2 regions of the Actinoallomurus oryzae genome follow, and region 1 is predicted to be linked to the other one. Evidence: riboswitches for the same ligand, from Rfam matches in the RefSeq annotation. Region 1 holds a riboswitch; the other holds the start of a gene.

Region 1 (3,199 bases):
TCGTCATCACCGAGCCCTGGGCCTCGAGCACGCCCACCGGGGCGAAGTTCTCCGAGGCGATCATCTCCAGGGTCGACTGCTGGCGGCGCAGCTCTTCGGCGATGGCCGACGCGACCTCCGGGTCGATCTCGGAGAGAGGGGCGTTGGACAGGCTCATCTCACGCCTCCTCGATCAACTTGGAGTAGGCCGGGGCGTCCAGCAGGTCGGGGCCGTCGCCGTCAGTGCGGATCTTCAGCAGCCAGCCCTCGCCGTACGGGTCGGCGTTGATCACGGCCGGGTCCTCCTCGACCGCACTGTTCACCGCCACGACCTCCCCCGTCACCGGCGCGTAGATGTCACTCACCGACTTGGTCGACTCCGCCTCGCCACAGGGCTCTCCGGCCTCCACCGTGGCGCCCTCCTGCGGCAACGAGACGTACACGATGTCACCGAGGGCGTCGGCGGCATAGGCGGTGATCCCCACAGTGACAACACCGTCGGACGGCTCGGTAATCCACTCGTGCTCTTCGGTGTAGGAAAGGGTCTCGGGAACGCTGCTCACGGGGTCCTCCTATAGAAAGGCAGGGCGACCTTGTCGACCGGCTCATGTTTGCCGCGGATGTCCACTGCGAGATCGGTGTCTTCGGCGTGGTCCGCGTCGATATAGCCCATGGCGATGGGCTTGCCCAGTGTCGGGGATGGCGCGCCGCTGGTCACGACTCCGCACGGCGTGCCGTCCGATCCCACGATGTCGTACCCGTGCCGGGGCACCCGCCGCCCCCTGGCGACGAGCCCGACGAGGGTCCGCTTCGGCGTCTCGTCGGCGATCGCGGCCAGCGCGGCACGCCCGACGAAGTCGCCCTTCTCGAACTTGACGGTACGGCCCAGGCCCGCGTCGAACGGCGTGGTCTCGGCGGTCAGCTCGTTGCCGTACAGCGGCATCCCGGCCTCCAGGCGCAGCGTGTCGCGCGCGGACAGCCCGCAGGGCCGCAGGTCGTCGCCGCCGGCCTCGGTCAGAGCGTTCCAGACCGCCACGGCGTCGCCGGCGGAGACGAACAGCTCGAAGCCGTCCTCGCCCGTGTAGCCGGTACGGGCGATCAGGGCGTCGACGCCGGACACCGCGCCGGGCAGGATCGCGTAGTACTTCAGGTCGCCGAGCGCGGCGTCGGTGAGCTTGCCGAGGATCTCCTGGGCCTTGGGCCCCTGGACCGCGACGAGCGCGTACGCGTCGGACCGGTCGTCGACGGCGGCCTCGTCGAACTTCTCCGACCGCGCGGTCAGCTCGGCGAGCACGGTGGCGGCGTTCGCGGCGTTGGCCACGACCAGATAGGTCTCGGCGGCCAGCCGGTAGACGATCAGGTCGTCCAGCACGCCGCCCTCGGCGTCGCAGATCATCGTGTAGCGCGCCCGGCCCACGGCGAGCGCCGACAGGTGCCCGATGAGGGAGTGGTCGAGCGCCGCCCCGGCCTGCGGGCCGGTCACGAAGATCTCTCCCATGTGGGACAGGTCGAACAGCCCGGCGCTGGTGCGGACCGCCTGGTGCTCGGCGGTCTCGCTGCCGTAGCGCAGCGGCATCAGATAGCCGGCGAACTCGGTGACGGTGGCACCGAGGCCCTCGTGGACCTCGTGGAGTGGTGTCTTCTTGGTGTCCGGAACGGACATCGCGGCAGGCTCCTTATCGCGCGGGCGATCCGGGGGTCATATCGTCCCACTGGTTCGCTTGCGGTCTCGGCGCCTCCCCCTCTGTCATCGGCGCCTGAGAGCTTCGCCCGGGGGGCTTGCACCTTCGGCGGGAGCATCGCTCCGCTTTCCAGAGGTCGCCTGCTCCGCGCGGTCTTCGTCGCCTGAGAGGTTCCGGGGAGGAGTTGCTCCTTCGGCGGCCCGGACTGGCGGCCCGGGCGCTCTCCCGCGCGGGATCAACGGCTGCCGCCAGGCTAGCAGCGCCCGTCGCGCGACGACAGCCCACGCTTCGTCTCACCTGGCCGAGCGGCTATACATCGAGTGTATAGACGGCGAGTATACGCGCGGCGTACCCTCCTTCTCATGAGCGTCCCCTTCGCCCTGCTCGGCCTGCTCGAACGCGAGCCGAGCCATGGGTATGACCTGAAACGCGACTACGACGCGCTGTTCGGCCGGGGCAAACCGCTGCCGTTCGGCCAGGTCTACGCCACCCTCGCCCGGCTCGCCCGCGCCGGGAAGGTGGTCGTGGGCGAGACCGAGGCCGGCGCGGGCCCCGACCGCAAGCGATACGTCATCACCGAGACGGGGGCGACCGAGTTCGAGTCCTGGCTCGCCGAACCGGTCGAGGCCGAGCCGCACCTGCAGACCGTGCTGTTCACCAAGGTCGTGCTCGCGCTGCTCCTCGACCGCGACGCCGAGGCGTACCTCGACGCCCAGCGCGCCGCCCACCTGAAGCGCATGCGCGAGCTGACCGACACCAAGCGGAACGGTGACCTGGTCGACGCGCTGCTCGCCGACCACGGCCTGTTCCACCTGGAGTCCGACCTTCGCTGGATCGACCTCACCGCGGCCCGGCTCGACGCCCTGAAACGCGAGGTCCTGCCGTGACACCGCTGATCGAGGCTCGCGAGATCACCCTGTCGTTCGGCAGCACGCCCGCGCTGCGGGGCGCGAGCCTGTCGGCCGAGGCCGGCGAGATCGTCGCGGTCATGGGGCCCAGCGGCTCGGGCAAGTCGACCCTCCTGCACTGCCTGGCCGGGATCCTCACGCCGGAGTCCGGGCAGGTCCGGTTCGACGGCAGCCGGGTCGACACCATGGGCGAGGCCGAGCGCAGCGCCCTGCGCCGCGACCGGTTCGGCTTCGTGTTCCAGTTCGGCCAGCTGGTCCCCGAGCTGACCGCCGAGGAGAACATCGCGCTGCCGCTGCTGCTCGGCGGCCTGCGCCGGGGCGCGGCCGTCCGGCAGGTCCAGCCCTGGTTCGAGCGGCTCGGCCTCGGCGGGCTGGAGCGGCGGCGGTCCGGCGAGCTGTCCGGCGGGCAGGCCCAGCGTGTCGCGCTGGCCCGTGGCCTGGTCGCGAGCCCGCGGGTGCTGTTCGCCGACGAGCCGACCGGCGCGCTCGACTCGCTCACCGGCGAGCAGGTCATGGAGCTGCTCGTGTCCGCCGCCCGCGAGCAGGGCACCACGGTCGTCCTCGTGACGCACGAGCCGCGGGTGGCGGCGTACGCCGACCGCGAGGTCATCGTCCGCGACGGAAGGACCA
Region 2 (3,199 bases), on a different contig from region 1:
CACGCTCTCGCAGACCTCGGTGATCGTCTCCTCGTAGATGCCGTGCGTCGAGGGGTACGTCACCATGATCGCGGCGAGGGAGTCGCGGTGCTTGTCGATCTTGGCGTGCAGGTCGTCGAGGTCGATGTCACCGCTCTCGGTGCTCTTCACCACGACCACCCGCATCCCGGCCATCACCGCGCTGGCGGCGTTCGTGCCGTGCGCCGAGGAGGGGATCAGGCAGACGTTCCGGTGGCTCTCACCGCGTGAGGCGTGGTAGCCGTGCACGGCGAGCAGGCCGGCCAGCTCCCCCTGCGAGCCGGCGTTGGGCTGCACCGACACCTTGGCGTACCCGGTGATCTCGGCCAGCCACGACTCGAGCTCGCCGATCATCTCGACGTACCCCTGCGCCTGCTCCAGCGGGGCGAACGGGTGGATCTGCGCGAACTCCGGCCAGGTGATCGGCTCCATCTCGGTCGTGGCGTTCAGCTTCATCGTGCAGGAACCGAGCGGGATCATCGAGCGGTCCAGCGCGATGTCCTTGTCCTGCAGGCGGCGCAGGTAGCGCAGCATCGCCGTTTCCGACCGGTGCGCGTGGAACACCGGGTGGGTCAGGAACTCGCTCTCCCGCCGCAGAGCCGGCGGGAACTCGTCCCCGGCCGCGTCGGCGGCCTCGTCCTCCGCGCCGCCGAACGCCCGCAGGACCCGCGTGACGTGATCGCCCGTGGTCGTCTCGTCACAGGCGACACCGACCTGGTCGGCGTCCACCCGGCGCAGGTTGATCCCGAGGTCGAGCGCCCGGCGTACGACCTCATCGGCCCGGCCGGGGACCCGGGCCAGCACCGTGTCGAAGAAGCGGTCGTGCACGACCTCGACGCCCTGCCGGCCCAGGCCGGCGGCGAGGCGCGCCGCGTGGCCGTGCACCCGCTCGGCGATGCCCTTCAGGCCCTCGGGACCGTGGTAGACCGCGTACATGCTCGCCATCACGGCGAGCAGCACCTGGGCGGTGCAGATGTTGCTGGTGGCCTTCTCTCGGCGGATGTGCTGCTCTCGCGTCTGCAGCGCGAGCCGGTACGCCTGCCCGCCGTCGGCGTCGAGCGAGACCCCGACGAGCCGCCCGGGGAGCTGGCGCTGGATGCCATCGCGCACCGACATGTAGCCGGCGTGCGGGCCGCCGAAGCCGTACGGCACGCCGAAGCGCTGCGTGGTGCCCACCGCGATGTCGGCGCCGAACTCCCCCGGCGGCCGGAGCAGCGTCAGGGCGAGCAGGTCGGCGGCGACCACGACCTGGGCGCCGCGCCCGTGCGCCGCCTCGGTGAGGCCGGACAGGTCGCGTACGGCGCCGCTCGCCCCCGGATACTGCAGCAGCACGCCGAAGAAGTCGCCCTCCGGCAGCCCCTCGGACGTGTCGGCGACGACGACCTCGATGCCCAGCGGCACCGCGCGGGTGCGGATCACCTCGACGGTCTGCGGCAGCACGTCGGTGTCGACGAGGAAGGCGTCGCCGCTCCCCCGCGGCGCGACGCGGTGCGCCAGCGTCATCGCCTCCGCGGCGGCGGTGCCCTCGTCCAGCAGCGAGGCGTTCGCCACCGGCAGCCCGGTCAGGTCGCTCACCATGGTCTGGAAGTTCAGCAGCGCCTCGAGCCGGCCCTGGGAGATCTCCGGCTGGTACGGCGTGTAGGCGGTGTACCAGCCGGGGTTCTCCAGGACGTTGCGCAGGATCACGCCCGGGGTGATCGTGCCGTGGTAGCCGAGGCCGATCATCGAGGTGAGGACCTGGTTGCGCGCGGCCAGCTCGCGCAGCCGCGCCAGCGCCTCCACCTCGCTCAGGGCGGGCGGCAGGTCGAGCGGGCGGCCGGTGCGGATCCGGGCGGGCACGGCCGCGTCGACGAGCGCGGCGACGCCGTCGTACCCGGCGGCCTCGGCCATCGCGGCGCGTTCGGCCGGTGAGGGTCCGATGTGGCGGGCGGCGAACGGAACCTCGATCATGGGAAGCCTCCAGGCGGGTCGGGGCGCGAACACCACCGGGCACGGCCGGTGGCCGGTCTCCCCCTCTGTCACCTGAACCTGAGAGCTTCGCCGCGACGGGCGCGGCTTGCACCTTCGGTGAGGATCGGCGGCCGGCAACGCGGCCTCCGGTCCCGCTTTCCAGAGGTGCCTCGCCCGCACGGTCCTTTTGCCTGAGAGGTTCCGGGGAGGTTTGCTCCTTCGGCGCCCCTGTGCTGGCTGCACCGGGGTCTCTCCCGCACGGGTTCGACGGCGATCTCCACCCTACCGGAGGCTTATCGCCACGACGTTAAGCGCGGGGCGTACCGACCGTAAGAGCCCGGCTCTAAAGGTCAGCGGTTCAGCGTACGGAAGCGACGGACGGTCAGCGGGACGAAGATCGCCAGCAGCACGCCGCACCAGACCAGCGTCGCCGCGACCGGATGCCGCAGCGGCAGGGCGGCGTGCGCCGTGACGACGCCCGGGTTGCCGAAGAGGCCGCGGCAGGCGGCGACCATCGCGCTCACCGGGTTCCAGTCGGCGATCACTCGCAGCCAGGCCGGCATGCCCGCGGTCGGCACGAAGGAGTTCGACAGCATCGAGACCGGGAAGATCAGGGGGACCATCTGGTCGGCGGTCTCCTCGTTCTTCACCAGCAGGCCGCAGAGCACCCCGGCCCACGAGAGGGCGTACCGCAGGAGGATGAGCAGGCCGAACGCCGCGAGGGCCCGCGGCAGCCCCTCGTGGATCCGCCAGCCGACGGCCAGCCCGCAGCCGACCATGATGACCATGCCGGCGAGGCCGACGATGATGTCGCCGCCCACCTGGCCGAACGGCACCGCCGACCGGGCCATCGGCATCGAGCGGAACCGGTCCATGACCCCCTTGGAGGAGTCGGTGGCCACCCCGACCATCGTGGCCATGAAGCTGGTCATCGTGGTCATGGCGAACAGGCCGGGCATGAGGTACTCCCGGTAGTCACCGCCGCCGGGGACCTTGATCGCGCTGCCGAAGACGTAGCCGAACAGCACGACCATCACGGCCGGGAAGACCAGAGCGCCGACGAGCTCCCCGGGCTGGGACCTGAGCTGGAGCAGATTGCGCCACACCAGCGTGAGGCCGTCGGTGAGGGTCCAGCGGAGCCGGCCGAGGCGGCCGGTGGGCGCGGCGGGGGCGTGGAGGACCATCAGGCGCTCACCTTCTCTTCGGTCTCTTCGGTCTCTCGGGCGTCTTC

The links. A riboswitch is a leader RNA that binds a small molecule or an ion and turns the genes downstream of it on or off. The one in region 1 is predicted to bind glycine.
Region 2: linked by a shared signal. The riboswitch ahead of gcvP (aminomethyl-transferring glycine dehydrogenase) and the one ahead of gcvT (glycine cleavage system aminomethyltransferase GcvT) in region 1 are both predicted to bind glycine.

The regions. Positions count from the first base shown of each region.
Region 1 covers NZ_BAABHF010000021.1:35,202-38,400, forward strand. Annotated here, with positions in the region: gene ABEA10_RS18480 (serine hydroxymethyltransferase) at 1-157, opposite strand, end outside; gene gcvH (glycine cleavage system protein GcvH) at 159-542, opposite strand; gene gcvT (glycine cleavage system aminomethyltransferase GcvT) at 539-1,642, opposite strand; glycine riboswitch at 1,714-1,800, opposite strand; glycine riboswitch at 1,802-1,899, opposite strand; gene ABEA10_RS18495 (PadR family transcriptional regulator) at 2,024-2,548, shown strand; gene ABEA10_RS18500 (ABC transporter ATP-binding protein) at 2,545-3,199, shown strand, end outside.
Region 2 covers NZ_BAABHF010000026.1:162,404-165,602, reverse strand. Annotated here, with positions in the region: gene gcvP (aminomethyl-transferring glycine dehydrogenase) at 1-1,968, opposite strand, end outside; glycine riboswitch at 2,024-2,137, opposite strand; glycine riboswitch at 2,138-2,235, opposite strand; gene ABEA10_RS26230 (ABC transporter permease) at 2,319-3,152, opposite strand; gene ABEA10_RS26225 (ATP-binding cassette domain-containing protein) at 3,152-3,199, opposite strand, start outside.